Regions from separate parts of the Microbulbifer sp. SH-1 genome, predicted to be linked through region 3. Evidence: predicted binding sites of a transcription regulator. Region 3 holds the regulator's gene; each other region holds the start of a gene.
What was found. Region 3 encodes LexA, which represses DNA repair genes until DNA is damaged. Its sites were predicted from a motif close to ACTGTNTNTANANACAGT; they were not measured.
Positions count from the first base shown of each region.

Region 1 (7,599 bases), 880 kb from region 3:
TACGGCCGCGAGATGTTCGAGACCTGGTACAAAATGGCAAGCCTGATCCAGTCCGGCCTCGACCTTTCGCCCATCATCACCCATCAGTTCCCGGTGGATGACTTCCAGAAAGGGTTTGAGACCATGGGATCTGGGGAATCCGGAAAAGTGATACTGAACTGGGCCTGAGCCGAGCTGGCGGAGCCTCGCTCCGCCAGCTCAATACCCTTAGAGACCCGGCACGAGCATCACACCTATCCCCAGCATTTGCACTCGCGTTGAATAGTCGATCAGACTCTCGCCGTAACCGTCAAAGTATTTCACCACCCCGCGCACACGTGGCGCAATGGGAAATCCCCAGGACAGCTCCACAGCGCCAAAATTTTCTGATTTCAGGTTGTTGCGCAACATGATCGACGAAGTATACCCGCCGGCACTGTACCCACCTGTGACCTCAAAGTTACCGAAATAGGTACCAAATTCACTGCTGCGCCCGACTTCGCGATCAACCGAAATTAGGTACCAGGGCTTGAGATTGAGAAAGTAACGGCCTTTTTCAAAGGTAAAATCCGCATAAATCCGGTTCCATCCGCGCGAGTATATATCGCCACGGCCGTTGGACTGATGGCTGATTCCCATCCGCATGGGAATGTTTCGAAAGCCGAAAGCCTCCCAATCACCGACCCATGTCGCCAACAGTTCCACCTCGTGATTGATTTCCCGAAAGGGGGAGGAGGGTGCATACGCCTGCCAGAAACTCCGATTGGTGTAGGCAAAACTGAGAAACGAGTTCTCCCCCCAAAACCCGCTAAATACGGGCAACTGTAGCGAGAGCTGGAACTGCATTTCCGAGGGTTTCAAGCCTCGCACACTGTAGCGAGCCGCCGCTATCGAACTGTCTTCCTCCGGGAAATGGCGATAGGCCACAGGCAGCAGGTAATTCGCCCGGTAACCGATCAGTGAAAATGGATTGTCGATAGCTTGGCGAATTGCCTGTATGCGTTCGCTGTGATAGGGCTCGGGCGCGCTGTTTGCCTGGGCGTCTTCCGCTCGCGACCGTTTGGGCGCCGTTGCGTCGCCCTCTCCCTCGGTGATCGTCAACTCCTGCAACGACTCGTTAACGACACACTCACCTGCGCCATCTGCGGTCGCCCCCGAGGGTGTCGGGAAGGATGGATGTTCCTCGCTGCCAAGGCAGGCAAGGGAGGTCAGCGCAAAAACTCCCAGTACTGCCAATCTTCCCCTCAAATACAACAAAGCGGTTCCTCCCTGACATCAACTACCAGAGAAGCGTAGTTGTAGCGGAACAATTTCGCAGTCTGGGCGAGAAACCGCCGCCACTATTATTATTCGCCAGCTAATCCTGGCCGTTGGTGCATTTGTATTTCATCCGCCGGACTTGTATCTTCCGCCAAAAATTTGGCTCGCACGCCATTCTCGCCCGCACCCAAAAAGGCTTCACTGCATGCAACCGATCTCAACTTTGCGCTGCCTGGTATTGTCACTGTGCTTCTTGCTCTCACCACCACTGAGTGCCGCCGCGATCACTTGGGAAGGCACCCAAAAGTCCCTGCTGGATGCCAAATATGAAATTGCCGCGGTTGGCGGCGGCATTACCTACCTGGGCGTCAAGGAATGGAACTGGGGCAGCTCCTCATTCCGGTTCAACGATGAGGGCTGGTTTGGCATGGACACGGGGAGCGGCGGCATGGACAAACTCGGGCATATGTACTCGTCCTACCTGATCGCCGAGGCCATCGGCAATGGCCTTTCCCGCGAGAATGAACCGGAATTCGCGGCAACGTACAGCGCGCTCTGGGCCAGCAGCCTGATGCTCTACGTCGAGATGTTCGACGGATACTCCGCCGATCACGGCTTTTCTTACGAAGACGTCATTTTCAACACTACCGGTATTGCCCTGTCCTACCTGAGAACACGCAACCCGGAGCTGAAGAACCTGCTCGATTATCGCCTGGATTACCGTCCCTCAAAGGGAATGAAGGGTTTCCATCCGGTCACCGATTACAGTGGCATGCGCTATTTACTGGCGGTAAAAGCAGCCGGGATACCCGCACTACAGGACACGCCGTTCAAATACCTGGAGCTCAACCTCGGCTATATGGCCCAGGGATTCAAGGCTGAGGATGCGCCGTATTTTCCCGAGCGAAGCACTGAGTTCTTCGTGGGCATTGGGTTCAATCTGGACGAACTGCTGTTCAAACCTTTGGCGGGGCATCTGGGCAGAGTTGGAAAATATGCCTCCACCGTTTCCCACTACTACCAGCCGCGCGGAAGCTATATTAAAACAACGCTGCATGAACGCACTGACGAGTAATCAATAGCACCCAAAATACTGCGAGGGCCAACAATGCTCAGAGTCATCGGTGTACTCCTCTTTGCCCTGCTGCTGTTGGCCATAGCAGCCCACCTGTTCTATTCCCGCAAAGCCGGAGAAGAAGAAACCAGTTACCAGCAAACAATTCCCGCCTACCACTTTGCACAACCCCTTAGGGCTCGAGCTTCCGAATCAGGCGTGTACTCGTAGTTCCCTGCACCAACAGCGAAAACAGCACCACCCCAAATACCATTGCCTGTACCATTTCCCAGTACGGCAAATCCACCGGTAGCGACAGCACCAGTGCCGCCGCGATCACCCCGCGCAAACCGCCCCAGCTCAGAATCAATCGCCAGTTCTTTGTGATCGGCGGCCCCACAAAGCGCGCCATTGGTGCCACCAAAAACACAGCCAACCCGCGGGCGCCAATCGCCGCCACAATGGCAACAATCATCGCCAGCCAGTGATTAACAAACATATCGACTGTAATCACCAGTCCCATCATCACAAAGATCAGCGCATGGAACAGCAGCCCCAACCATTCCCAGGTCGGTGCCGCGTGGGCAAGGTAGGTTTGCTCCTGCTCGCGCAGACAAGCTCGGGCGACAATCGCGCAGATCATTACCGAGAGAATACCGGACACACCCACCACGTGTTCCGCCAGGTAAAAGCTGCCAAAGGCCGCCAACACCAGCACCACCAGTGCAGCACCGGCGGAGCGGAGAAACAGGATGGTAATGGCGGTCAACAAGCCGCAGATGGTACCGACCGCGAGCCCACCGAAGAAAACCACGGCAAAATACAGCGCGAAACTGCCCGCGCCCGCGATTTCTTCGCCTGTGGCAACAGCACCTTCCATGGCACTGTGACTGGCGATACCCAACACAAAGGAAAACAGCACAATCGCCGCCGCATCGTTGAACAGGCTTTCTCCTTCGAGCAAGGTAAGCAGTTCGTTATTGGCGCCGGTCTTGCGCAGGCGGGCAACAATCGCGGCGGGGTCAGTGGCGGCGAGGATGGTGCCGGTGAGCAGTGCGGCGATCCATGGAAAACCACCCGACTGCACGACCCCGAAATACACCAGCACTGCAGTAATCAACGCGCAGATCAGTACGCCCACCGTGGCCAGCAGCAGTGCCGGCGCGAGCCAGCGGAACAAAGCATCCGGATCGATCTTCCAGGCGGACTGGAAAATCAGCACCGGCAGTATGATGAAAAACACCAACTGGTGGATGTTCTCTGCGCGCAGGCCGGTGTTGTAATCAAAAACCGGCAACAGCATTCCGGCGAGCACGCCCGCAATCAGGCAGCCGAGGGTATCGTCGCGTTTCAGCAGACGCGCAATACCAAGGCCCGCGACGGCGGCAAGCGCCATATACAGCCCTTGCCCGACCAGTGTGGTGACGCCTTCCATGGTGCTCTCCCTGTTTCTCTTCAGCTCATCAATTCATACTGCGGTCGCTGGCGATCACGGATTTGGGTTTTATCTCGGGTACCAGATCGTTCAGCGGCACGGGCACGCCGCGCTCGTTGATCACCTCCACGTGGGCGCGGCGCAGCAGGCGCGGTTCCGGCACGCCGCAGGAATGGGCAATGGTGCCGACCTCGTATTCCATATTGCGCGCGTAGTGATACACGCGCTCCGCTTTGTCCATCGGATCCAGCCCTTGCTGCAGATCCGGGTTGTGGGTGGTGACGCCGGTAGGGCAGGTATTTTTGTTGCACTGCATTGCCTGGATGCAGCCGAGAGCGAACATAAAACCGCGCCCGCAGTTTACGAAATCCGCCCCCATCGCCAGCGCCCAGGCGACCATGGAAGGGGTGAGCAGCTTGCCGGCACAGATAACCTTCACCCGCTCGCGCAGCCCGTACTGTTCGAGCAAATCCACCACCAGCGGCAGGCTGCGACTCAGCGGCAGGCCCATGTAATCCATCAGACTCTGGGGGGCGGCACCGCTGCCGCCATCGGCGCTGTCGATATTGATGAAATCCGGCGCGGATTCGATACCGCGCTGCTGGATAGCCGCACACAAATCGTGCAGCCAGTCGCTGACGCCGATAACGCACTTGAAGCCGACCGGTTTGCCGGTGACGTCGCGGATATGATTGATCATATCCAGCAACCCATCCACGTCGCGGATTTCCGGATGGCCATTGGGGCTGATGGAATCCATGCCAACGGGAATACCACGCACATGGGCAATCTCCGGCGTGACCTTGATACCGGGCAGGATGCCGCCCTTGCCGGGTTTGGCGCCCTGGGACAGTTTCAACTCGAACATTTTCACCTGCTCGTGGGCCGCCACCTCTCGCAGTTTGTCGTCCGACAGGTTGCCCTCCGCATCCCGCACCCCGTATTTGGCAGTGCCGATCTGGAACACGATGTCGCAACCTCCGGCCAGATGATGCGAGGAAAGGCCCCCTTCCCCCGTGTTCATCCAGATGCCGGCCTTGGCTGCCCCCTTCGACAGCGCCGTCACCGCGGGCACCGACAGAGCACCAAAGCTCATGCCGGAAATATTGAAAATCGACCTTGTAGTGTAGGGCTTGCGTGCCACGCCTTCCCCCAGAGTCACTTCCCGCGGCGGTACTGCGTCCTTGCTCAGGGTCGGAAACGGGTGATTAAGGAAGACGATATCACCGGGCTGATTGAGCGGCCTGGTGGAACCGAACGCGAGGGTGGAATCCACATTTTTCGCCGCGCGGTAAACCCAGTTGCGCTGGGCGCGGTTGAACGGCATCTCCTCGCGATCCAGCGCGTAGAAGTACTGGCGAAAAAACTCGCCGAGATGCTCGAACTGGTAGCGGAAGCGACCCAGTACCGGGAAGTTGCGCCGGATCGCCTGCTTGGTCTGGCTCACATCCGACAGGTACAGGTACACCACGTACAGCACCAGCACCACTAACCCGAAGGCGAACAGCATTGCAAACAGCTGCAACACCTTGACCGCAAAGCCGTAAATCGCGGCCACTGCCTGAAGATCCATTCCCTGACCCCTGCTCTGATTGTTGATAGGTCGATAGCCAAAACTGCCCAGTCATTGTAAGTGTTGTCCGCGCCGGTTGCACCGTCCGGCACGCGGCAATAAACTGTATACACATACAGTACCCAGAAGAGCATCAGCGTGGCCAACGACTCCCCCAGCAACCCCACCCGCTTGCACAAGGGCCGCGGCGCCGTCAGCAATCTGGCCGGGCGCTTTGTGGACCAGGTCAGCAGCCGCGAGAGCGATGGCTGGGCGCTGGAGCTGGAACCGCTTGAGCGGATTGAAACCGTGGCCATAGAGGAAAAGGCGAAATCCATTATCGCCACCAACAGCTCCCCGGATATTCCTTTCACCCAGTCGATTAATGCGTACCGGGGTTGTGAGCATGGTTGCGTATACTGCTACGCCCGCCCCGCCCACGCCTATATGGACCTATCGCCGGGGCTCGATTTCGAGACACGGTTGTTTTACAAACCCAATGCGGCAGAGCTACTGGAACAGGCGCTGCGCAAGAAGGGCTACCAGTGCAGTCCCATCGCCATGGGCACCAATACCGACCCCTACCAGCCGCTGGAAAAAGACAAGCAGATCACCCGCCAGATACTGGAAACCCTGCAGCGCCACCGCCATCCTCTGACCATCGTCACCAAGAGCCAATTGATTGTGCGCGACCTGCCGATCCTGGCAGAGATGGCCCGGGACAACCTGGTGCATGTAGCCATCAGTGTAACCACGCTGGATAACGACCTGAAACGCAGACTGGAACCGCGCACCGCGGGGCCGGCCGCGCGCCTGCGCACCATCGAGGCACTGAGCGGCGCAGGGGTTCCCACCGCAGTGATGGCAGCGCCGATGATCCCGGCGCTCAACGATTCGGAGCTGGAAAATATCTTGACCAGCGCCAGCGAAGCCGGCGCCATCCAGGCCGCCTACATTCTGCTGCGGCTGCCGTTTGAAGTGGCGCCGCTGTTCAGGCAATGGCTGGCGGAGCACTATCCGCAGCGAGCCGCGCATGTCATGAGTCTGGTGCAGCAAAGCCGCGGGGGAAAAGACAACCAAAGCGAATTTGGCGAGCGCCAGCGCGGCACCGGCGTATTCGCCCAACTACTGCGACAACGTTTCAAGGTGCACTGCCGCAAGCTGGGCCTGAATGAAAGGAAACTGGCACTGGACTCCAGCCGCTTTACCCTGCCGCCGCGCGCCGGAGATCAGCAGAGTCTGTTCTAGGGTTCACATCGAGCGCTGGTCTATCCGCTTGCGGAATTCCTCGGCACTTTCCTTGCGCTCGGAGTAACGGTCTACCAGATAGTCCGAGCGATCCCGCAGCAACAGGGTGAACTTCACCAGCTCCTCCATCACATCCACCACGCGGTCGTACAGGGATGACGGCTTCATACGGTCGTTGTCGTCAAACTCCAACCACGCCTTGGGAATAGACGACTGGTTAGGAATGGTGACCATCCGCATCCAGCGTCCCAACACCCGCATCTGGTTTACGGCGTTGAACGATTGCGAACCACCACTGACCTGCATCACTGCCAGGGTCTTGCCCTGGGTGGGACGGATACTCTGCATCGCCAGCGGGATCCAGTCGATCTGCGCTTTCATAATGCCGGTCATGGCGCCGTGGCGCTCCGGGCTGCACCACACCATGCCATCGCACCACTGTGCCAGCGCGCGCAGCTCCTGAACCTTCGGATGGTCTTCCTCCGCATCGTCTGGCAGCGGCAATCCGGAGGGGTTGAAGGTGCGGGTTTCCGCACCAAAGAATTCCAGAATACGCGCGGCCTCTTCCGTGGCCAGGCGGCTGAAAGAGCGCGGCCGCAGAGAGCCGTAAAGCAACAGGATTTTCACGGGCGCCGGTGAGCGCTCAACAGAAAACAGCTTCGTCTCGTCGATCGGTTGCAGACAGTCGGCGTCAATGTTCGGCATATCGTTCAGGGGCACAACTCACTCCTCAAAGTAGTGGCGGGTTCGATTGGCAAAGGCCACCAGGCTCAACATAACCGGTACTTCCACCAGCACCCCCACCACGGTTGCCAGTGCGGCACCGGAATTGAGGCCGAACAGGGAGATGGCCACCGCCACCGCCAGTTCGAAAAAATTGGAGGTGGCGATCATGCAGCCCGGTGCGGCGATATTGTGCGGCAGTTTCATGGCGCGTGCCGCGCCGTAGGAGATCGCAAAAATCCCGTAGGTCTGGATCAGCAGTGGAATCGCGATCAGCACAATGGCCAGCGGTTGGGAGAGAATGGTCTCCGCCTGGAAGCCGAACAGCAGCACCACGGTCGCCAGCAG
Region 1 covers NZ_CP046948.1:437,840-445,438, reverse strand. The annotation lists gene tdh (L-threonine 3-dehydrogenase) at 1-168, shown strand, start outside; gene GNX18_RS01950 (phospholipase A) at 208-1,215, opposite strand; gene GNX18_RS01945 (DUF2279 domain-containing protein) at 1,445-2,314, shown strand; gene GNX18_RS01940 (sodium:proton antiporter) at 2,487-3,728, opposite strand; gene GNX18_RS01935 (FMN-binding glutamate synthase family protein) at 3,757-5,301, opposite strand; gene GNX18_RS01930 (PA0069 family radical SAM protein) at 5,440-6,528, shown strand; gene arsH (arsenical resistance protein ArsH) at 6,532-7,233, opposite strand; gene arsB (ACR3 family arsenite efflux transporter) at 7,252-7,599, opposite strand, start outside.
Region 1: the regulator LexA is predicted to act here: its motif matches at 5,404-5,421, upstream of GNX18_RS01930 (PA0069 family radical SAM protein).

Region 2 (7,599 bases), 470 kb from region 3:
CGAGGAAACCGCCAAGGCCATGGTGGCTGGTCAGCGCGCCGGTTTCGCGATCGAACCACGTCATGCAGTGGCGTGGATGACTCTCAACCCGGCCAAGGCGCTGGGCATCGACGACGTTACCGGCAGCCTGGAAAAGGGCAAGATGGCGGACCTGGTGGTGTGGTCCGGCAATCCGTTCAGCGTGTACGCCAAGGCGGAAAAGGTATTTATTGATGGCAACCTGATGTACGACCGCAGCAATCCCGAGCGTCAGCCCCACAGTGACTTTGAGCTGGGCATTATGGATGCGGAAGGTGTGCGACTGTCCGGCAGCGATGTGGAAACCCAGGGAGGTGCACAATGATCGGCGTTAAACAGCGTTGCGGGATTGCCGCGCGGCTCGCTTTGGTTTCACTGGTGGCCATGGTGCTGGCGGCTGCGGCCCAGGCACAGACGGTGCTGATCAAAAATGCAAAGATCGTCACGCTGACGGACCAGGGTACCCTGGCGTCCGCGGATTTGCTGGTGCGCGACGGGCGCATTGAACAGATCGCCGACAATCTGGGGGACCTGAACGCGGACCTGATCATAGACGGCTACGGCAAGGTGGTAACCCCCGGCCTGATTGCGCCGAGCAGTGAACTTGGGTTGACCGAAATCGGCGCCGCCGCCTCCACCAACGATGGCGCGGTGCTGGATAGCGCCATTGGGGCGGGTTTCGATCCGTCGGTGGCCTACAACCCGCGCTCGACGCTGATCCCGTTCAATCGGGCTGGTGGCCTGACCCGCGCCGTCGTAGTGCCGAGCAGTGAGGAAAAAATCTTCGCGGGACAGGGCTTCGCCATCAAACTTACCGGCGAATTCGACAGCATTATCGATACCGGGCTGGTGCAAAAAGTGTATTTCGGCGAGTACGGTGCGCAATTGGCGGGTGGCAGTCGCGCGCGGGCCTACGAGCAGATTGAAGGTGCACTGCAACAGGCTGTGGAGTACAACCGCAATCGCGATGCCATTCGTAAGGGTGCATGGCGGGAGCTGGAGTTCTCCATCGCGGATCTCGAGGCGCTGCAACCGCTGATAGAAGGCGAGCAGTCGCTGCTGGTCAGTGCCAACCGAGCCAGCGATCTGCTGCAGATGCTGGCGCTGGCCAAAAAATACAATCTAAAGCTTATCATTCAGGGCGCCGCAGAAGGTTGGATGGTGGCGGACCAGTTGGCCGCCGCGCGGGTGCCGGTGGTGATTGACGCGCTGGGGAATTCTCCCGATGCGTTCGAGAAACTCGGCGCACGCCTGGACAACGCCGCGCTGATGCAGAAAGCCGGTGTACTGGTGGCGATCAGTGGCCCGGGTTACGCGGGTTCTCATAACAGTTACCTGTCCCGCCAGGGGGCTGGCAACGCCGTGGCTTACGGTCTGCCATTTGAAGAGGGTGTGAAGGCCATCAGTGCCAATGTCGCGACCATCTTCGGCCTGGAGGGCGGGGTTCTGGCCCCCGGTAGCCGGGCGGATCTGGTGCTGTGGAGTGGCGATCCACTGGAAGTTACCAGTTTCGCGGAAATGGTGCTGATTGACGGCAAGCCGCAGTCATTGGTAACCCGCTCGACGCGCCTGCGTGACCGCTATCTGCACCCGCAGGCCGGTACCGGGCATGGCTATAAACTGAAGTAAGGAATAAAAATGCAAAATGTGGAAATTACCGCGCTCTACGCGGGTTTGTGTGCGTTGCTGGTGCTTGCGCTGGCATTCAGAGTGGTGGGTTTTCGCCGCGGCAAGAAGGTGGGGATCGGCACTGGCGGCGACAAGGAGGGCTCGGTACTAATCCGGGCCCATGCCAATGCGGTGGAATATATCCCCCTGGCGCTGATCCTGATGTTGATCGCCGAACTTAACGGCCTGGCGCCCTTGTGGCTGCACTGTCTCGGCGGCGCATTGGTGTTCGCGAGACTGCTGCATGCTATCGGTCTGATCGGCGGCAAGGGAGGCTACCATCCGGGGCGCTTCTTCGGCACCTTGCTGACCTGGCTGGTGATCGCCACTCTGGCGCTGATAGATATCGCCGCTGTGCTCTGATCGAGTGACCGCTACGCGCGCGGCCATTATTCCGCGGCCACAAAAAAAGCCCGGCGGGGGCCGGGCAGAGTACAGGGATGGAAAAAGGTGAGGCTTCCATTCTCCCCAGAGGAGAGGGATGCCCCGGGATCGGGTCGCCCGGCCAGCGGGGGACAGGCCGGGCGGCGCGAATTACTGGTTTGCCGCGAGCGGAGTTACGTTCTCGCTCTGGGCATTTGATTCGTTGAAGCTTTCATCCTCAGTGAGCAGGTCTTCCGGCTTGCCCTTGCAGGCCCGGGCCAGGACTTCGCGACGCTTCGCCAGCATCAGGCCAATTTCTTCGCTCGCCTGCTCGGAAACGCCCGCTACATGGCGCTCGATCAGCGCGGTAATGTTTGCGGCCAGTTCCAGCATCTTGTCGTGTTCTTCGGCGTCTTTCTTGTTGTCGAACATGGCTCCGTCTCTATCGCATTTCCAAACGGCTACTACCGCCATAAGGGCCTCCTGTTGTTCTGGAAAAATTGCTCTGGAAAAATTGTCTTGGCTGATTGCTGACCAGTGCAGTCGCAGGCTGTATCCCGCAAACATTGGTTAACTTGTTATTGGCCGGGATGCACACAAGGTAACTGTATAGGTATCCAGTGTCAACCGCGATTTGAGCCCCGGTGAACCGATTGGGGAGATTCGCAGCGAGAGAATTTTTCGCGGCCATTGCATCCAAATCGGAACTCTCCCGCGTCCATCTGTTGAACGGGTAAGACGCATTCGGTCCCCGGGGCCGGGCAGATGGCCAGTAGTCGCCCCCCTGATGCGGAGTGATCGAAAAAGGTACAATCTGGTGCCAGTGCGGCGCCTTTGCCGCGGGAATATATGCCCGCGGGCTGTTTCCCGGTACTGCTTCCAGGACCAATTTGAGTAAGAGCGAGATAACACGAATGAGAGCGAGCAATTCACATGTTCAGCGCCGGTCACCGGTTTGGGGCTTCGCCTTGGCGGCATCCCTAGCTGTGGGGTTGTCCGGAAACCTGGTTGCCCAGGAAGCGGGGGAGGCGGCTGCACCAGTACCTCCTGTGCCGCCCGCACCCGAAGTGGCGCCGGCACCTGAGGCGAAGGTCTCCAAGCAGGTGAGGATTCTGCGCCAGGAGGACGGGAGTCTGCGTATTCACGCCCGTGATGAGAATGGCGAGAGTGCCAATGTGGAGATCAACCTCGGCGAGGAGTTTGGCGGTGCGGTAACCCGCCGGATCTACGAGAAGCTTGAGGAGAAGGGCATTCTCGATGAGAAGGGCCTGGTGGTGGATGAGGCGCTGGAATCCGTGCCACGCAACATCGAAATCGGTATCAAGGCCGAGATGGAACAGGCCGAACGCGCGCGGGAGCGGGCCGAACGCGCTCGCGAGCGTGCGGAACGAGATATGCATCATGGGCACGATATCGAACAATATCGCCCGCGGGACATGGAGTGGCTGATCGGCATTTTCGCCATTCTGGGATTTTTCGGTATGCCGATCCTGATCGTGTGGCTGGTGACCCGCAACAGCTACCGCAAGAAGCAACTGGTGATGGAGAACATCAACCGCCTGGTATCGGAAGGTCGCGATATTCCGCCGGAACTCCTCGATGCGATGGAAGGTGAAGGGCGCCGCAACACCAAGGACCGGGGCTTTACACTGATTGCTGTGGGCGCTGCGATCTTTATCTGGCTGACCGCGACCGCTGGCCTGGGGGTCGGTAGCCTGGGCCTGATTCCGCTGTTCATCGGTATAGCCCGCTATATCAACTGGAAACTCGATCAGCAGCAGCAAGCAGGTTAAGGGCGGCCATCCATGAGCCTCAATGATGAGGACCTGATCCGGCGCGTCGTCGAAGACGGGGACCAGCGGGCCTATGCCCAGCTGGTTCGTTGCTATCAGTCACAGCTGCGTTTCTCGCTTCGTCAGCTGTGCGATGGCGACCAGGCGCTCGCCGACGATATGGCGCAGGAGGCTTTTATCAAAGCCTATAAGGCGCTGCCTGCTTTTCGGGGGGATGCGCGATTCAGCACCTGGCTGTATCGCATTGCCTACAATCTGGTCATGAGTCACAAGCGCAAGAATGCGCCGGACGTGGACCAGGATGCGGTAGATCGGGCCCAGGCCAGCGAGAGCGTCGAAGAAGCGCTGCAGCTGGGGATGGCCAGAGATCTGAATTCGGCTATGGGGGAATTGAGTGACGTCCAGCGGCAGGCGGTGCATCTGTGCATGCAGCGCGGCTTTTCACACGAAGAGGCCGCGAGCATTATGAAGTTGCCGCTGGGCACGGTAAAATCCCACGTCAATCGCGCGCGGGCCAAACTGCAGACCCTACTGCAGGCCTGGCGAGAGGAGGTAGTCAATGGCTGATTTCAAACAGCAGTCAGCACAACCCCGAAACACATCTGGTGATGCTTCTGGGAGTGATAGTAAAGGCATGGTTACCAAAGACGGTTTCGCGCAGCCCGGGCTGCGGCCGGATATGACAGACGGTGAGCCGGATTTTGACACTTGGCTGTCGCAGCAACTGCAGTTCAACGAACCGCATCTGGACGATGATGGCTTTTGCGAACGGGTGATGGCAGATCTGCCTCCGGTTCCGGCGAAACGCGCAGAGCGTCGAGCCTCCCGCTTTCAATATGCGGCGGTGGTGGCTGCTTCCGCCATCGTCTGCTGGCAGTTCCCGCTCGATCAGGTACTGGCGTCACTGGTGGAGCAGAGCATCAGCCTGTACAGCCTGGTGGGCCTGAGCATTGCGAGTTCCATGGCTGCCATGACTGGCGGAATTCTGGCCGCGCGGCGCTGATCTGATCCCGGCGTCCAGGCGGCAATGTCCTTCCAGCCGGAGGTTTTCCTCCGGCTTTAACCTCTCTTCTATTTGTCTCTGCTCTCTCCCCCTTTATCGACTGTATTGCCCCAATGGTATTTCGCCGCGCTTGGTTACGCGGATGGCGGGCAGGAGGGTGCGCTGCAGCCCGAGCTTGGCCTCCAACTCATAGGGCACGGTGTTACCCTGCAACTGAAGCAATTCCGCGGCCGCCATAAATGAACCCATCAGGTTGGCGGAGGCGTCGACGACAATGGCCTCCTGTCCGTAGGCCGGGATTACCGGTAGCGTGTTGGACGTGCCAGTGATCACTTTGTGTCCCGCCAGTTTAAGGGTGTAGTAGAGGCCGGACAGCGCCAGGTCCGTGTCATTGGGATTGAATACTCGCAAATGGATGCGGAAACGCAGATCGCCGCTGTGGTTGTTCGGCAGGGGCTCCAGCGCCGTCACTTGTACCTCGGGGGTTTCAAAATCCGGCGAGAGGGTTGCGCAGCCCTGCAGGGAAAGGGCGACCAGCAGAGTGACCAGTAGAATGGGTACATTCATGGCCCGGCATACCGCTTTGTAGGCGGACGGATTAATTCGTGCAAAAAGTGGAAGCAAATGACTCACTGTTCCCCCTTGGGATACGGTTGGATTGGTCGGTAAAAGACCGCATTCGCGACAAAGGGTTCAGCGCGCGGGCAACCTGGGCACCCGGGAAGCCCGGTTTGAGTCGTCGGGTTTCGCGGGGATTTGTACACAGGGCTATACTCTGGTCCCAGTACGGTGTCAATTTGGAGCGACACTGGAGGGGCGTAGGGCAAAGTAGGGCAAAGGAGTGTCTTGTGGAGTTTGCGCAGTTACAGCCGGATCTGCAGCAGTGGATACGGGATGCCATAAAGCGTGGTCAGAGCCTCGCTGCAATGATGGATGCCCTGCTGAAAGCGGGGTATCGGCCCGAGATTGAACGCGCTGTGCAACAGTGTTTGGCCGGTCAGGATTTGGCTGACCATGAGACCGGTGCCGTGACGGCGGAGGCTGCCGCGGAGCACGGATCTGCAACCGCGGTGGAGGATGGCAAGCGCTTTCGGCTGTTTGAGTTGAGTGCAAATTGCATCGACCTTAATGATCGCCAGGTGGAGGTGCTGCTGGCCATGCGGCAACCCAACGTCGTTCTGTTTGGTAATCTGCTCTGTGACTGGGAATGCGATGCCCTGATCGAATCGTCGCGCCCGAAGCTTACGCCTTCGCGCGTGGTCAATGCCGACAAAGGAACCTACGAGCTTAAACGCGACGTGCGCACAAGCTCTGGGGCTTTCTTTCAGCGCGGGGAAACCCCACTGGTCGCCGCCATCGAATCCCGCCTGTCCCGTCTGTTGGGGGTGGCCGAAAGCCGGGGTGAACCGCTGCAGATTCTTCACTATCCGCCCGGGGCTGAATATCGGCCGCACTACGATTTCTTTGATCCGGCGCGCCCCGGAAACCAGCGGGTTCTGTCAATGGGCGGGCAGCGTGTGGGTACCCTGATCATTTACCTGAACGATGTAAAGGCCGGCGGTTCTACGGTGTTTCCCAAAATCGGCCTGGATATCCTGCCCAAGAAAGGCTGCGGCCTGTTCTTCTCCTATGCCGATGATGCCGGCGGCCTGGATTACCAGACGCTACACGGTGGCAGCCCCGTGGTGGCGGGGGAAAAATGGATTGCCACCAAGTGGTTGCGCCTGGGGGATTACCTGGCGCGGAGCGACTGATGGGCGGGCAGGAGCAGCCCCCGGGGGGCGACAAAGCGGAAGAGCTGGCGGAGTCACTGAAGCTCGCGGAGGTCGCCCCTTCGTCGTTTCCGGAAATTCTGGATACGGTGACGGCTTCTATTCTCAACATCTGGAAGGCGTTTCTCGGCCATATCCCGTTTATCGTCGCCAGTATGCTGATGCTGGTGCTGACTTGGGTGGTGGCCACGCTGGTGGGGCGTTGCGTATTCCGCTTCGCCAGGCGAACCACTCAACGTCCTTCTCTGCAACATCTGCTGGTGCGCCTCGCCAAGATCGTGGTTTGGGTGATCGGGCTGCTGTTTACCGCGATGATTATGTTCCCGGGGTTAACGCCGGCGCGTGCCCTGGGTGGCCTGGGGTTGCTGTCGGTGGCGGTTGGTTTGGCATTCAAGGATATTTTCGAGAATTTTTTCGCCGGCATCCTGATCCTGTGGCGCTTTCCTTTCGAAGCTGGAGATGTCATCAAGTGCGAAGAGGTGCAGGGGCGGGTGGAGCAGGTGGATGTGCGCAATACCGCAATTCGCCGCACCACTGGGGAGCTGGTGATCGTACCCAACCTTTTCCTGTTCAAGAATCCGGTGGAAATTCTCACCGATCGCAACAAACGCCGCTTTACCGTCATTGTGGGTGTCAGCTATGACGTGGATCTCTCAGCCGCAGTGACCGTTATTACACAGGCGGTGGAGTCCTGTGAGTCGGTGCGCGACGACGAACCGGTGCAGATCTTTCCGCGTGCTTTTGCCGACAGCAGTATCGAAATCGAGGTCACCTGGTGGGGCGGTTCAACGCCACTGCAAGAGCGGGAGTCCCGGGGGGAGGTAGTCCGTGCGGTCAAGCAGGCATTGGATGCCGCTGGTATGGAAATTCCCTTCCCATACCGGACGCTGGTGCTCAGAGACCCCTTGAGGTTGGAAGAGGCTCACAGCGAGTAAGAGGTTGGTGCAATTAACCCGGCAATGAAATGTTGCCGGGTTGAATA
Region 2 covers NZ_CP046948.1:840,316-847,914, forward strand. The annotation lists gene GNX18_RS03815 (amidohydrolase) at 1-343, shown strand, start outside; gene GNX18_RS03820 (amidohydrolase family protein) at 340-1,647, shown strand; gene GNX18_RS03825 (MAPEG family protein) at 1,657-2,049, shown strand; gene GNX18_RS03830 (YebG family protein) at 2,221-2,523, opposite strand; gene GNX18_RS03835 (DUF6249 domain-containing protein) at 3,018-3,842, shown strand; gene GNX18_RS03840 (RNA polymerase sigma factor) at 3,855-4,409, shown strand; gene GNX18_RS03845 (hypothetical protein) at 4,402-4,845, shown strand; gene GNX18_RS03850 (LEA type 2 family protein) at 4,939-5,412, opposite strand; gene GNX18_RS03855 (2OG-Fe(II) oxygenase) at 5,694-6,599, shown strand; gene GNX18_RS03860 (mechanosensitive ion channel family protein) at 6,599-7,552, shown strand.
Region 2: the regulator LexA is predicted to act here: its motif matches at 2,654-2,671, upstream of GNX18_RS03830 (YebG family protein).

Region 3 (7,599 bases):
ACTCCCGCCGGTTTAACTCCCGGTCCAGATTCTCCGTAAAAGGCGTAAGAAAACGCTCAAAAACCGCCTGTATCAGTTCTTTTTTCGAACCAAAATGATAATTTACCGCCGCGAGATTGACGCCCGCCGTGCTGGTAATGGTGCGCAAAGAGGTCTCGGTGAAGCCCCGTTCGGCAAACAGCACCTCAGCGGCATCGAGAATACGGTTGACGGTATCCAGCTGACTCATCCAATTCAAACCATCAATTAAAACGTTTGTTTAAGAGCTGAGACTAGCACATCGACACCCGATCGAACATTTCCGAAAACCTCCCACTTGCATACTGCCACCCGCAAACGGCCAGCTCGCTCACAGTCTCGTTAAGCCGTGCAGTTCTCGCGACTCTCCGGTTACCAGCTTTGATCGCGGCACACTAGATTGGAATGAAAGGCCAGTGATTGGCGTCTTTGGGTGATGACGACAGGAGGTACCCCATGGCGAGAATAGCGCCGGAAATAGGCAGCTGGTTCGAGAACTTTCAAAGCGGTGATTTGTTTGAAGTGGTCGCTGTGGACCAACCATCCCGCACCATCGAGATTCAGTATCTCGACGGCACTCTTGATGAAATTGATTTTCACAGTTGGCCGCGATTGCCCGTCATCGGCGCCGCAGCTCCGGAAGATGCCAACGCGGGCTACGGCTCCTGGGCGCAAGAGATGCAGGACGACGAAGACTCCGGCTACACCAGTCCGATTTTTTCTCCGGTTCAGAGCACCATAGACCGCCTTGAGGGTGAAACCTTCCCGGGAACAGACGAAGGGCCGTGATGGCGATTGTTGCCCGGACGAATGTTGCCCAGACGAACAACAGGCTCAACCAGCCCCAGCGGGCGACGGTCTCTACTCATCCCGCTTACGAATGAAGTCGATGATGATTTCCGCTGCCTCATCCACGGTATCCACCAGTTTGAACAGCTCCAGATCAGCGGCATCGATACACGCGCGCTCAAGTACGGTACCCACCAGCCACTCCAGCAGACCAGACCAGTAGCGCTTCCCGACCAGCACAATGGGAAAACGCCGCACCTTCTGGGTCTGCACCAGCGTCAGCGCCTCAAACAGCTCATCCATGGTGCCATAGCCCCCAGGCATGGCTATGAAGCCAACCGCATGCTTCACAAACATGAATTTGCGCACGAAGAAATAGCGGAAGTTCAGGTGGATATCCAAATAGGGGTTGGGCACCTGTTCGAATGGCAGCTCGATATTCAGGCCTATTGAAGCGCCGGCATGGGTAAATGCGCCGCGATTGCACGCCTCCATAATACCCGGGCCACCGCCGGTGATAACCGGGATGCCCTCACCCGCCAGCAGCTCGCCCAGCCGCACCCCTTGTTGGTACTCAACAGCGTCTTCCCGAAAACGTGCGCTGCCAAATACGGTCACCGCACCCTTAAGCGTAATCAGGCGCTCTATGCCATCGACGAGTTCAGACTGAATACGAAGCACGCGCCACGCTTCCGGCATTTTTGCATCCAGCATATGCCTTCTCCTAATCGCTCTTACTTCTTATGTTGGCAGCGAATCGGCAAACCGAGTCAGCGCAGGTTTTGGAGTTCGCCGGTCCCTCCAAGTCTAGCAGTATTGACGCGAGAGCCTTGTGGATTGCGTGAGGGAGAAATCTGTATATAATCCCAGCAACTGTATAAAAATACAGACAACAGGAAACGCCCATGACAAACCTCACTGCTCGCCAGGCTCAGGTACTGGAACTGATCAAATCCTATCTGGACGAAACGGGTTACCCGCCCACCCGGGCCGAGATCGCACAGGAATTGGGCTTTCGCTCGCCAAACGCAGCGGAAGAACACCTAAAGGCGCTCGCGCGCAAGGGGGCGATTGAAATGGTTGCCGGTGCTTCCCGGGGCATTCGCATTCCCGGCCACCAGAGTGGCCTACCCATTGTTGGCCGGGTAGCCGCGGGCAACCCGATTCTGGCGGAGGAGAATATCGAGGAGTACTGCGAGATCCCCGCGGAATTCTTCCACCCGCCGGCGGATTACCTGTTGCGGGTGCACGGCATGAGCATGAAGAACGCCGGCATTTTTGATGGAGACCTTCTCGCGGTACAGCGCACCGACAATATCCGCAACGGACAGATTGTGGTGGCGCGAATCGAAGACGAGGTGACCGTTAAGCGCTTTAAGCGCCGCGGCAACCAGGCGATGGTCCAGCTGTTGCCGGAGAATGAAGAATTTGACGTCATCGAAGTAGATATGCGCGACAAGAATTTCGCGATTGAAGGACTCGCGGTCGGCGTAATTCGCCAGAACCCGTTCTAACCTGCAGGCGAATAGCCTGTGCGTCATCCAACAAAAACGGGGCTCATCGAGCCCCGTTTTTGTTGGTCCACCGGGAGCTTTCCTCCTCAGTGGATGGTGTGTTCCGTAACGTCCACCTCTTCCTCTTCAAAGGGTTCCGGCTCCAGGGCACCGAGATCCTGCACCGCCTCAATACCGGCCTCCAACATGGCACGAGCGATCGCAATCTTGTGCTCGCGCAGGAAGTTCAGGCTTTCGTCCGAGAAATGAATACGCACCAGCGGGTCCTCCCTGTGACCAGCGCGTCGCAGCGCCACATCACCATTGGACAACTCGATGATTTCGTAAGTCTCAGAGGACATTCACTTCTCCAGTTACAGCGGGATTTGCGGGCAGTGTAACACAGGGATCAGTGATTATTCAGTGGCCAGACACGGTCGGGAGTGGCGCCGCACTAACCTGATCACCATTCCACGCTCTGGGCGCGCTGCCGTGCCACCAGCTCGCCGAGCTGGCGCTGCCAAAATCTGAGGCTCTCCACACTGAGACTGGCAGGAATGTTTGAATCCACCTGCCGCAGGGGTATCAGGGACTGCACACCGCTGGCGGTCGGAGAAGACTCCTGGCCTCCACCCGCCGTGGGGCGCCACAACCCCCGCCAGCAGTGCGCCATAGCCGCAAACCAGCTCTCGGGGTTTTCCTCCAGATCCAGCAGCTCAGCGACCTCAGCGCTGTATTTGTTGCGCGCACTTACCAGCTCCTGTAACCGGACCGCAGTGTCCGGCTCGCCACCAGGTCTGAAGCCCAGTTGCAGCTGGTAGCCCTGCTCTGCCAGAAACGCGCGATAAGCCCGCCACAACTGCAACAACGCACCCTCAAGCAGCGCGGACCGCAACAGCGGCGGGCTTTCATCGTCGGCGGTATCCAGTGAATGCAATATCAGCTCTGATTTTCGCAGGGCCGAAGCCACCAGACCGGTATAGGGGTTGCTCATTGCTTCACCTATTTCGCCGGTGACTTTTTGGCCGGGGCTTTTTTCGCGGCTGCTTTTTTGGCCGCGGCCTTTTTCGCCGGCGCCTTTTTAGCAGCCGATTTTTTCGGCCCTGCGGATTTGCTGCCTGAGTCCTCTACCAGCCATTTACCGCCGGTATAGAACGCCTTCCAGCCGGTTGCCTTGCCGTCTTCCTCGGATTGCACGTACTGTTCCTGGGTTTTGCGGCTAAAACGCACAACCGTATCCCGGCCCTCGCTGTCTTCCGTAGGTGCGGAGAACAGGAAACTGTACTTGGGATCAATCTCATCCTTATGCGGCAGCAGCTCCTTCACCAGCGGCGCGCGGGTCTCGCGGTTTTTCGGGAACTGGCTGGCAGCCAGGAACAGACCCGAAGCACCGTCGCGCAGGATGTAAGTGTCGTCGACCTTTTCACAGGCGAGCTCCGGCATGGGTACCGGGTCCATTTTCGGCGGCGCGGGCTGACCGTTCTTGAGCAGTTTGCGGGTGTTTTTACAGGCATCATTGGTGCAGCCGAAGTATTTGCCAAAGCGGCCAGACTTCAACTGCATGTCGCTGCCGCACTTGTCGCACTCAATCAATGGGCCGTCATAACCCTTGATCTTGAACGTGCCCTTTTCCACCTCGAAGCCGTTGCAGTCCGGGTTGTTTCCGCAGATATGCAGCTTGCGCTGCTCGTCCACCAGATAACTGTCCATAGCGGTGCCGCATTTGGGGCACCGATGTTTGTCCCGCAGTTGACGGGTTTCGGCTTCGTCATCCTTATCCGCGTCGATAGCCTCTTCGCCGGACACCAGATTCATGGTGTTGGTGCAGCGCTCCTTTGGCGGTAACGCATAGCCGGAACACCCCAGGAAAACGCCGGTGGAACCGGTGCGAATCTGCATATGGCGGCCGCACTGACCGCACTTGATATCGGTATCCGTGGGCGCATTGCGTCGCATGCCACCGTCGGTATCCTGAGCTTGTTCCAGGCGCTTGCTGAAGTCCGTGTAGAACTCATCCAGAAGTGCCTTCCACCCTTTTTTCCCTTCAGCCACGGCATCCAGGGATTCTTCCAGGCTCGCGGTGAAACCGTAGTCCATCAGGTCGGTGAAGCTTTCACTCAGACGGTCGGTGACGATGTCGCCCATTTTTTCCGCGTAGAAACGGCGGTTTTCCAGGCGCACATAGCCGCGATCCTGAATGGTGGAAATAATCGACGCGTAGGTAGACGGCCGGCCGATACCGCGTTTTTCCAGCTCTTTTACCAGGGCTGCCTCGCTGAAGCGCGCCGGCGGCTTGGTGAAATGCTGTTTCGGATCCAGTTTCTTGAGATTGAGTTTTTCCCCAACCTTGATGTCCGGCAATGCCAGATCTTCGTCTTTCTTGCTCTGCGGCGGCGCCACTTTGAGAAAGCCGTCAAAACGGATAACCCGGCCGCGGGTGCGCAACTCAAAGTCTCCGGCACTCACCACCACAGACGTGGACGTGAACTGTGCAGGTGTCATCTGACATGCAACGAACTGTTGCCAGATCAAGGTGTAAAGGCGCTCAGCATCCCGCTCCATACCGGACAACATGTTGGGCTTGACCCGCACATCGGAAGGGCGAATGGCCTCGTGCGCTTCCTGGGCGCCCTCTTTGCTACTGTAGCGGTTCGGATTATCCGGAAGGTACTTCTCGCCGTAACTCTCGCCAATAAACTCCCGCACCGAGGCCACAGCCTCCGCACTCAGGTTGGTGGAGTCGGTACGCATATAGGTGATGTAGCCGGCTTCGTACAGACGCTGGGCCATCATCATGGTTTTCTTCACGCTAAAGCCGAGACGATTGCTCGCCGCCTGCTGCAGGGTGGAGGTGATAAAGGGGGCGCCCGGCTTCGAAGTGGTGGGCTTGTCTTCGCGCGCGGTAACTTCAAAGTTGCTGGACTGCAGTGCCTGCACTGCGGCCATGGCCTGTGTTTCGTTGACCGGGCGGAAATTCTCGCCGCCCTGCTTTTTGACTTCCAGACGCAGCGCGTCGGATTTGACCGTTTCGGTGTCCGCGAACAGCGTCCAGTACTCTTCGGGGATAAACGCGCGGATTTCCCGCTCGCGTTCAACCACCAGGCGCACCGCCACAGACTGCACACGACCGGCTGACAGGCCGCGGGCAACCTTTTCCCACAGCAATGGCGACACCATGTAACCCACGATGCGATCGAGGAAACGGCGGGCCTGCTGGGCGTTCACACGGTCGATATCCAGCGGGCCGGGGCTCTTGAATGCCTCCTGGATCGCGGACTTGGTGATCTCATTGAAAACCACACGGCGAAAGCGCTGTTCATTGCCGCCGATGGCCTCGCGCAAATGCCACGCAATGGCCTCCCCCTCGCGATCCAAGTCCGTCGCGAGATACACGGTGTCGGCGTTGGCGGCGAGCTTGCGCAGCTCGTCAACCACTTTTTCCTTACCAGGCAGGATCTCGTAGTGCGCTTCCCAATTGTGATCCGGGTCGATCCCCATACGCTTGATCAGCTGCTCATGGCTTTTCTTGCGCTTGTAGACCTCTTTGTCTTCTTTGGACAGCTTGCGGGTTTCCGCCGCCCGGCGGGCGCGCTCCTTGGCATCCACCGGCTGTTTGCTGGAGGCACCGGTAGGAAGATCCCGGATGTGACCGATACTGGACTTTACGATAAAGTCCTTGCCGAGATACTTGTTGATCGTTTTTGCCTTCGCCGGAGACTCGACAATGACCAGTGATTTACCCATAAGCTTCTGATTTTTAATAGAAAATTTACTGCTTTCGCACCTGCGGCGACAGCCGTTTACGGCGGTGCGCTGCGCGAATATATATGCTCCGCCCCCGGTGTGGTCAAGCAATCGTCACAATTTGGTGACCAAATTGACTGCTTTGCACGCAATTCTGACCCGCCATCCAGCAGATGGTTCTCCGTAGACTCCTGCTGTTTTCTCACGCGATACAAGGCATCACGCGCCTATTTCGTTTACTTTGCTCAGGGGACGGCCGCTAGATACATTAGTTCAGAAAAACACCGGGCACGTCAGGAATTGCGTCGCGAATCCGGGCTTTCACCACTATCGAGCGGTTTTCCGTCTGAGTTACCCCCGGGCTGTGGCAGGCGTATTGCTTCCTCTATTACCGGGCGCATTGCGCTCAGCGCATGCAGGATGGCATCCAGCCCCCTGTCACCGCTGCGCTCCTGCCACTGCACGCCGAGACCGGCGTCGTTCGCGAAAATCGCGGTGGCATCCGCCGGCAGCATGGAAACCAGTTCTTTAAGAGAGGGTTTGGCCACCTCGGGGGCCTCGCGCTTGTTGCGCCAGTCCCAAACGCCGTCGAAATTCAGATCATGGGGCATCCGTTGCAGTTCCAGCCCCCAACCGCTCTGCAGACGACGCGGGTTTCGCCACTGGGAGAAATAAACCGCGGCAGTGCCTTTCCCTTGTGATTCCGGCAGCGGCTGTATCTGTACCTTGAGTCCGGAGCTGGCGGCGCGCTGGCGTAAATCCGCCAGTTTTTTGTCACGGCTGCTGGGCTTTAACCACATCACCGGCCCGATCACCAGTGTGACAGCGAAGATGATAATGATGATTGGCAGCCAACTGGACATGAACACTCCCTGTGGAAAGGCAAAAAACAACTTGGGTCACAGTCTCCGCGCCCCTGATAGCGGCGGGATACCCCATTTCCGGCGCGCATTTTTCCCCGCAAGACCACCGCTGTGTCAAGCGTGTTTTTTTAAAGTAGACTCAATGAAGCAACCGGGCGCTCCATCAATCCACCTCGATGCGTCTGAAATTCACCAATTCGCGGAGGCCGCATGTCAGGCTACAAAAACATTCTGGTAGGACTGGACCTCTCTGAAGAATCCTCTCAAGTTCTGGACCGCGCCGCGCAAATTGCCACAGTAAGCAACGCGCAGCTGAGGCTGGCACACATCATTGAGCCGCTCACGTTTGCCTATGGCGGCGATATTCCGATGGACCTCTCCGAAGTGCAGGAACAGTTGCAGAACCAGGCAAAAGAACAGCTGCGACGGGCCGCGGCCAGCCTGAATATTCCCGCCGACCGGCAACATGTGGTACTCGGCCAGCCGGCTACGGAAATTCACCGGCTGGCCGAGGACACCGATTGTGATCTGATTGTCATTGGCAGTCACGGTCGCCACGGACTCGCACTGTTACTGGGCTCCACCGCCAATGGTGTACTGCACGGCGCCGGATGCGATGTGTTGGCAGTGCGGGTGCATCCGCCCGGCGACTCCAACTGAATCGCGAGATAGCTACCGGGGCGTTTCGCCCC
Region 3 covers NZ_CP046948.1:1,313,577-1,321,175, forward strand. The annotation lists gene GNX18_RS05790 (TetR/AcrR family transcriptional regulator) at 1-229, opposite strand, end outside; gene GNX18_RS05795 (DUF6763 family protein) at 475-807, shown strand; gene GNX18_RS05800 (TIGR00730 family Rossman fold protein) at 880-1,521, opposite strand; gene lexA (transcriptional repressor LexA) at 1,713-2,321, shown strand; gene GNX18_RS05810 (hypothetical protein) at 2,408-2,662, opposite strand; gene GNX18_RS05815 (DUF6586 family protein) at 2,764-3,294, opposite strand; gene topA (type I DNA topoisomerase) at 3,303-6,044, opposite strand; gene GNX18_RS05825 (hypothetical protein) at 6,338-6,907, opposite strand; gene GNX18_RS05830 (universal stress protein) at 7,118-7,567, shown strand.

Region 4 (7,599 bases), 1.0 Mb from region 3:
TTGGGCAACGCCGGACCGAAACCCGGTTTGGGGTTCCGCTGGGCGCACTGGGTGTGGATAATACCCGAACTGCGCGCCTGCTGACAGGCGTGCGCATGATTACGACATAGCGATTACGAGCACACATCCGGAAAGTATTACTCATGTTGAACGAAAATCAGGAACTGCGTAAGGCTGGCCTCAAGGTCACACTGCCGCGCGTCAAAATTCTGCAGCTGCTGGAGGGTGCCAGTGACCAGCATCTGAGTGCTGAGGATGTGTACAAAATGTTGCTGGATGCCGGCGAAGACGTCGGCCTGGCCACGGTTTACCGGGTGCTGACGCAATTCGAGAGCGCGGGCCTGGTCATGCGCCACAATTTCGACGGCGGCCACTCGGTATTTGAGCTGGACCGCGGCGACCACCACGACCACATGGTGTGCACCGATACCGGCGAGGTGATCGAGTTCCACAACGAGAAGATTGAAGAGTTGCAGCATCAGATTGCCGAGGAGCACGGTTACGAGCTCACCGGCCACAGCCTGGTGCTGTATGTAAAGAAAAAGGGCAGCTGAGCCCGAGCATGAGAAAGGGAGCCAGTTGGCTCCCTTTTTTTGTTTCGACGCCGGCAGCGTCGGGCTTTCGGATAGAGGCGTCGGTCACACCGGCGCCGTATAGTGTTCCGGATATCTGCCCACCTTGGTGGCGTAGAAGCTGCCAAAGCGCGCCAGCTCTTTTGCCAGGTTCTCGCCCATTTCCATCACCGGCCCAAGACCTGCTTCTTTCTTTGCAAAGTCGATAAACCCGCACACCACGGGTACCGCTGCACCGCGGGCAATGTGGTAGAAGCCGGTCTTCCAGCGCTCGGCCTTGCCGCGGGTGCCTTCCGGCGGTATCGCGATCACCAGTTCCTGCCGCGCTTTGTACTGATTGACGGTGGCCTCCACCAGGTTGTTGGCCTTGCTGCGATCCACGGCAATGCCGCCGAACCAGCGCATGGTCGGGCCGAGGGGGAATTTGAATAACTTGTCCTTACCCATCCACTGCGGATTCACCTTCAGCTTCAGTGCCGCAAGAATAAAAAAGTAGCCATCCCAGTTGGAAGTGTGCGGTGCCGCCAGCAGCACGTACTTCTTCAGCTTGAGTGCGCGCGCGTCGGCCACGACTTTCCAGCCGTGCAGTTTCAAAAGTCCGCGCGCAAGCAGGCGCAGGCAGGGGGTAAGAATGGGGGTGTTGAAAATGGTTGTCTGCATGATGTGACCGAGTTCTTTGCCCGACAGTTTAGTTTGGAACCCTGTGCAAAGGGCGCGGCAGTATAAAGTGAATTAAGCGCCGCTTTCGGTCAATTTCGGCCCGGGCGGGAAATCCGGGCCGACTTTCTGTGACTGATCGGGTCTGCAAATGAAGTGTGGGTGATGATCTTTGCTCAGGCCCGGCTCAGCATTTCTTCCGCGTGGGCCAATGACTGCGGCGTGGCCTCGCCGCCGAGCATGCGCGCGATCTCGGCGCTGCGCTCCCCGTCCTGCAGCTCCCGCAGGGCGACAAATGCAGCGGCGCCATCGCTGTGCTTTTCCACCAGGTACTGGCGGTGGGCGCGGGCGGCCACCTGCGCCAGATGCGTCACGCAGATCACCTGGCCGCGTTCACCCAACTGACGCAGCAGCTTGCCCACCACATCGCCGGTGGCGCCGCCGATACCCACGTCCACTTCGTCGAACACCAGCGTGGGGGTGCGGGAGGTCTGCGCGGTGACCACCTGGATTGCCAGGCTGACCCGCGACAGTTCGCCTCCGGAGGCAATTTTGCCCAGTGCACGCGCCGGTTGGCCGGGGTTGGTGGCGATCAGGATTTCCACTTCCTCGAGACCGGTGGCGGTAGGCTTCTCCAGTTCAACCAGTGCCAGCTCCACGCGCGCGTGAGGCATGGCCAGATCCGCCAGTTGGGTATTGATCGCATCGGCAAGCTTCTTCGCCGCGGCCGCGCGCAGTTTGCTGAGCTTGCCGGCGCTGGTGCGGAAGGCTTTTTCCAGCCGCTCACAGTCTGCGGCCAGCTTGTCCAGCGCATCCGGTGCGCCGATCTCGTCCAGTTCCTGTTGCCACTGTTGCTGCACTTCCGGCAGCTGGTCTGGCTGCACCCGGTGCTTGCGCGCGAGAGAGTAGATGGCGGAGAGGCGCTCTTCCACTTCCGCCAGCCGCTCGGGGTCCATTTCAAAGCGGTCGATATGCCGCGACAGGGTGCTGGCGGCCTCGTCCACTTGGATGCGCGCGCTGTCGAGCATCTGCGCCACGTCCATCAGCGCCTGGGTCTGTTCCGGCATGGCGCTGACCAGATGCAGGGCGCGGTGCAGCTGCTCGGCGATATCGCCCTCGCCGCCGTTCAGCAGCGCGGCCAGCTGATAGCTGCCGTTCAGGATATCGCCCGCATTGGCCAGCTGGCGCTGCTCGCTTTCCAGTTCGTCCAGTTCGTACTGTTTGAGGTCCAGCTGCTCCAGTTCCTGCAACTGGTATTCCAGCAGGTCGCGGCGCGCCTGGGTCTCCTCGGCGCTGTCGGCAAGTTTGCGGTAGCGGCGGTACTGGTCCTGCCAGGTTTTGAAGTGAATGCGCACTTCGGCGCTCTGCGCCTCGGCGTGGGCGTATTCGTCCAGCAGGCGGCGATGGGTTTCCTTCTTCAGCAGCGACTGGTGCTCGTGCTGGCTGTGGATGTCGATCAGCTGCTCGCCGAGGGCGCGCAGCTGCAGCAGGGTTACCGGCTGGCCGTTGATATAGGCGCGGGAGCGGCCGTCGGCACCGATGGTGCGGCGCAGGATCACCTCGCGCCCGGCATCCAGTTCCTGCTCCTCCAGCCAGTCGCGGGCGTCCTGGTGGTTGCTGATATCGAAGGTGGCGTGGATGTCGGCACGGCTGGCGCCGGCGCGCACCAGCTCGGCATTGCCGCGGTCGCCGAGGGCGAGGCCGAGGGCGTCGAGCGTAATGGACTTACCGGCGCCGGTTTCGCCCGTCAGGGTGCTTGTGCCGGGGCCGAACTCCAGCTCCAGCTGGTCGACCAGGGTGAACTGACTGATGGACAGATGCAGCAACATGGGATCGCGCTTGGTGGTTGTTAGTAGTGGTTGTTTATACAGTATTTTTCGACAAACTTTCAATCACCCCGGGCGCGGATTGCGAGGCAATTATTTTTCGTCTTATTTTCGCGGTGAGCGCCGTGCCACCCTAATCTGGCAGCTGCCTTTCCGATGGATGCCAAGGAAAAGGTCATGGGATGTCGGTGAGAAGGTGTGCGGCAGCGCTTGAAGTGCGTGGGAACGTCCCCATATACGCCTGCATTGCCGGCGTTCGCCGGCGTTTTACCGATTTTGACCCAACTGGCAGCAAGCCGACGAGTACAGACGGAGACAGCAGTGGCCAAAGAGCGCAGCGAAGACCAACAGGACGAACAGAATATCGACACCGGCGAGCACGCCGCTGAAGTAGAAACTCCCACCGCGGATCAGCAGCATGCGGCGGAGGAGGTTCTGCAGGAAGAGCTGGCGGTAGAGAGTGCACAGGAGATTGAGATCGCCTCCCTGCACCAGCAACTGGCCGAACACAAGGATATGGTGCTGCGCGCCCAGGCCGAGGTGCAGAATGCCCGCCGCCGCGCCGAGCAGGATGTGGAAAAGGCGCACAAGTTCGGCGTCGAGAGGTTGCTCAAGGAGCTGCTGCCGGTGGTCGACAATCTGGACCGCGCTTTGTCCACCATCGACGGCGAGCAGGAGGCCAATAAGGCGGTGATCGAAGGGATCGAACTGACCCGCAAGTCCTTCCTCGACACCCTCGGCAAGCACGGGGTGGAAGTGGTGGACCCCGCGGGTGAGCCCTTCGACCCGGCACTGCACCAGGCCATGACCCAGGTACCGAATGGGGATGTGGAGCCGAACACCGTGCTCGACGTGTTCCAGAAGGGCTATCGCCTGCACGGCCGCCTGCTGCGCCCGGCCATGGTTGTGGTTTCCAAAGCGCCTTAGTTAAGTTTTCTGCAATTCATCCGTGAATTGCAGAAAAGACGTCCGCGGCGGCACATCCCTGTGCCGCGGAATTGCGGGAACCGCCCTTGAAAACGAAACGGCGGCACCAATATAAGCAGGCAACCGAATACAAAAGCGCGGCGCTGAACAGAAAACGGCGCGCGCAGCAAAGTGAGGATACAGATCAATGGGAAAAATCATCGGCATCGACCTGGGTACCACCAACAGCTGTGTAGCGGTACTGGATGGCGACAAGGCACGTGTTATCGAAAACGCTGAAGGCGATCGCACCACCCCATCCATCGTTGCGTTTACCGACGACAACGAGGTGCTGGTAGGCCAGTCCGCCAAGCGTCAGGCGGTGACCAACCCGACCAACACCCTGTTCGCGGTGAAGCGTCTGATCGGCCGCAAGTTCAAGGACGACGTCGTCCAGAAAGACATCAAGATGGTGCCTTACTCCATCGTTGAAGCCGACAACGGCGACGCCTGGGTGCAAGTGAAGGGCGACAAGAAAGCCCCGCCGCAGATCTCTGCCGAAGTGCTGAAAAAGATGAAGAAAACCGCGGAAGACTTCCTCGGTGAGAAAGTGGACGCTGCGGTAATCACCGTGCCGGCCTACTTCAACGACTCCCAGCGCCAGGCCACCAAAGACGCCGGCCGTATCGCCGGTCTCGACGTCAAGCGCATCATCAACGAGCCCACCGCGGCTGCGCTGGCCTACGGCCTGGATAAGAAGGGCGGCGACCGCACCATCGCGGTATACGACCTGGGTGGCGGTACCTTCGATATCTCCATCATTGAAATTGCCGACGTCGACGGCGAAATGCAGTTTGAAGTGCTGTCCACCAACGGAGACACCTTCCTCGGTGGTGAAGACTTCGATCTGCGCCTGATCGACTACCTGGCAGAGCAGTTCAAGAAAGAGCAGGGCATCGACCTGAAGGGTGATCCCCTGGCCATGCAGCGCCTGAAAGAAGCGGCCGAGAAAGCCAAGATCGAGCTGTCCTCCAGCCAGCAGACCGAAGTGAACCTGCCGTACATCACCGCAGACGCCACCGGTCCGAAGCACCTTGTGGTGAAACTGACCCGCGCCAAGCTCGAGAGCCTGGTGGAAGACCTGGTGGCGCGCTCCCTGGAGCCGGTAAAAATCGCACTGCAGGACGCGGACATGACCACCGGCAAGATCGACGAAGTGATCCTGGTGGGCGGCCAGACCCGTATGCCGCTGGTGCAGCAAAAGGTGACCGAGTTCTTCGGCAAAGAGCCGCGCAAGGACGTGAACCCGGACGAAGCCGTGGCCGTGGGTGCAGCGATCCAGGGCGCGGTTCTGGGCGGAGACGTGAAAGACGTACTGCTGCTGGACGTGACCCCGCTGACCCTGGGTATCGAAACCATGGGCGGTGTGGCTACCCCGCTGATCGAGAAGAACACCACCATCCCGACCAAGAAGTCTCAGGTGTTCTCCACCGCCGATGACAACCAGACTGCCGTGACCATTCACGTGGTGCAGGGTGAGCGCAAGCAGGCGGCACAGAACAAATCCCTGGGCCGTTTCGACCTGGCCGACATCCCGCCGGCGCCGCGCGGCATGCCGCAGATCGAAGTGACCTTCGATATCGATGCCAACGGTATCCTGCACGTGCACGCCAAAGACAAGGCCACCGGCAAGGAGCAGTCCATCGTCATTAAGGCCTCTTCCGGTCTGTCTGACGAGGAAATCGAAAAAATGGTGCGCGACGCCGAGGCCAACGCCGAAGCGGACAAGCAGTTCGAGGAGCTGGTGCAGGCCCGCAACACGCTCGACGGCCTGATCTCCGCCACCCGCAAGACCGTGGACGAAGCCGGTGACAAGGCGACCGGTGAAGAGAGAGCCGCGATCGACGCCGCCCTGGCGGATGCCGAGGAAGCGGTGAAAGGCAACGACAAGGCCGCGATCGAAGCCGCTACCACCAAACTGACCGAAGCCTCCGGCTCCCTGACGCAGAAACTCTACGCCGAACAGGCCCAGGCTCAGGACGCCGCTGCACAGCAGGCGGAGCAAGCGAGCTCCGGTGGTAAGTCCGGTGGCGACGATGCAGTGGACGCTGAGTTCGAAGAAGTCAAAGACGACAAGAAAGACGGCAAGTAATTAACTTACCGCTTTAACCCTAGATGTAGGAGCCTGCTTGCAGGCGAATCTCGCCAAAGGCGAGCTTCCTTCGCCTGCAAGCAGGCTCCTACAGGGGAATATAGAAGGCGCGGGGGTTTACCTGAACTCCCGCGCCTTATGCAGTTTTAAAAAGAACACACAGAGCTATGTCCAAACGCGATTACTACGAAGTCCTCGGCGTCAGCAAAGGGGCGGATGAAAAGGAGCTGAAAAAGGCTTACCGCCGGGTGGCGATGAAATATCACCCGGACCGCAACCCCGACGACAAAGAGGCGGAGAACAAATTCAAAGAGGCCAACGAGGCCTACGAGATTCTGTCTGACCCGCAGAAGAAGGCGGCCTACGACCAGTTTGGTCATGCCGGTGTTGACGGCCAGGCGGGCCACGGTGGCGGTGGTTTCGGTGGATTCTCCGATATTTTCGGTGACGTGTTCGGCGATATCTTTGGCGGCGCCGGTGGCGGCCGTCGCGGACCCCAGCGCGGTTCCGACCTGCGCTATGACCTGGAGCTGGATCTGGAGGACGCGGTGCGCGGCACCACCGTCAAGATCCGTGTGCCGACGCTGGCCAACTGTGGCACCTGCCACGGCTCCGGCGCCAAGGCCGGCTCCAAGCCCCAGACCTGTGGCACCTGTGGCGGCGCCGGCCAGGTGCGCATGCAGCAGGGCTTCTTCTCGGTGCAGCAGACCTGCCCCAACTGTCGCGGTCGCGGCACCGTGATCACCGACCCCTGCACCAGCTGTCACGGTCGCGGTCGCGTTGAGGAAACCAAGACCCTGTCGGTCAAGGTGCCACCGGGTGTGGATACCGGCGACCGTATCCGTCTTGCCGGCGAGGGCGAAGCCGGGCCGGACGGTGGACCCGCGGGCGACCTCTACGTACAGGTGATGGTGAAGGAGCACGAGCTGTTCCAGCGCGACGGCAAGAACCTCTACTGCGAAGTGCCCATCAGCTTCGTGACCGCCGCACTCGGCGGCGAGATGGAAGTGCCGACGCTGGATGGCAAAGTCAAACTGAAAATCCCGGCGGAGAGCCAGACCGGCAAACTGTTCCGCCTGCGCGGCAAGGGTGTGACTCCTGTGCGCGGCGGCGCCCCCGGCGACCTGCTGTGCCGCGTAGTGGTGGAGACCCCGATCAACCTCTCCACCAAACAGAAAGAGCTGCTGGAGGAATTTGCCGGCACTCTGAGCGAAAAGAAAAACTCCCCGCGTCAGACCGGTTGGTTTGAAGGGGTGAAGAACTTCTTTGGTGATATGAAGCTCTGATCTTCATTCATCTGACTCGCACCAGAAAAAGCCCGGGCCGAAATGCCCGGGCTTTTTTGCTTTGCGACAGCCGGCGCCGGGCATCAGTGCTCCGCCAGACGGCGCTGGAACTCTTCATGGAATTCCTGCTGGATTTTTTTCAACTCTTCCAGCTGTTCGGGATTCAGAATGCTGGCCATCCCTGCGCGGGTGGCAGCGCG
Region 4 covers NZ_CP046948.1:2,344,057-2,351,655, reverse strand. The annotation lists gene fur (ferric iron uptake transcriptional regulator) at 144-554, shown strand; gene GNX18_RS09990 (1-acyl-sn-glycerol-3-phosphate acyltransferase) at 639-1,232, opposite strand; gene recN (DNA repair protein RecN) at 1,406-3,058, opposite strand; gene grpE (nucleotide exchange factor GrpE) at 3,377-3,982, shown strand; gene dnaK (molecular chaperone DnaK) at 4,170-6,113, shown strand; gene dnaJ (molecular chaperone DnaJ) at 6,281-7,399, shown strand; gene GNX18_RS09965 (hypothetical protein) at 7,483-7,599, opposite strand, start outside.
Region 4: the regulator LexA is predicted to act here: its motif matches at 3,084-3,101, upstream of recN (DNA repair protein RecN).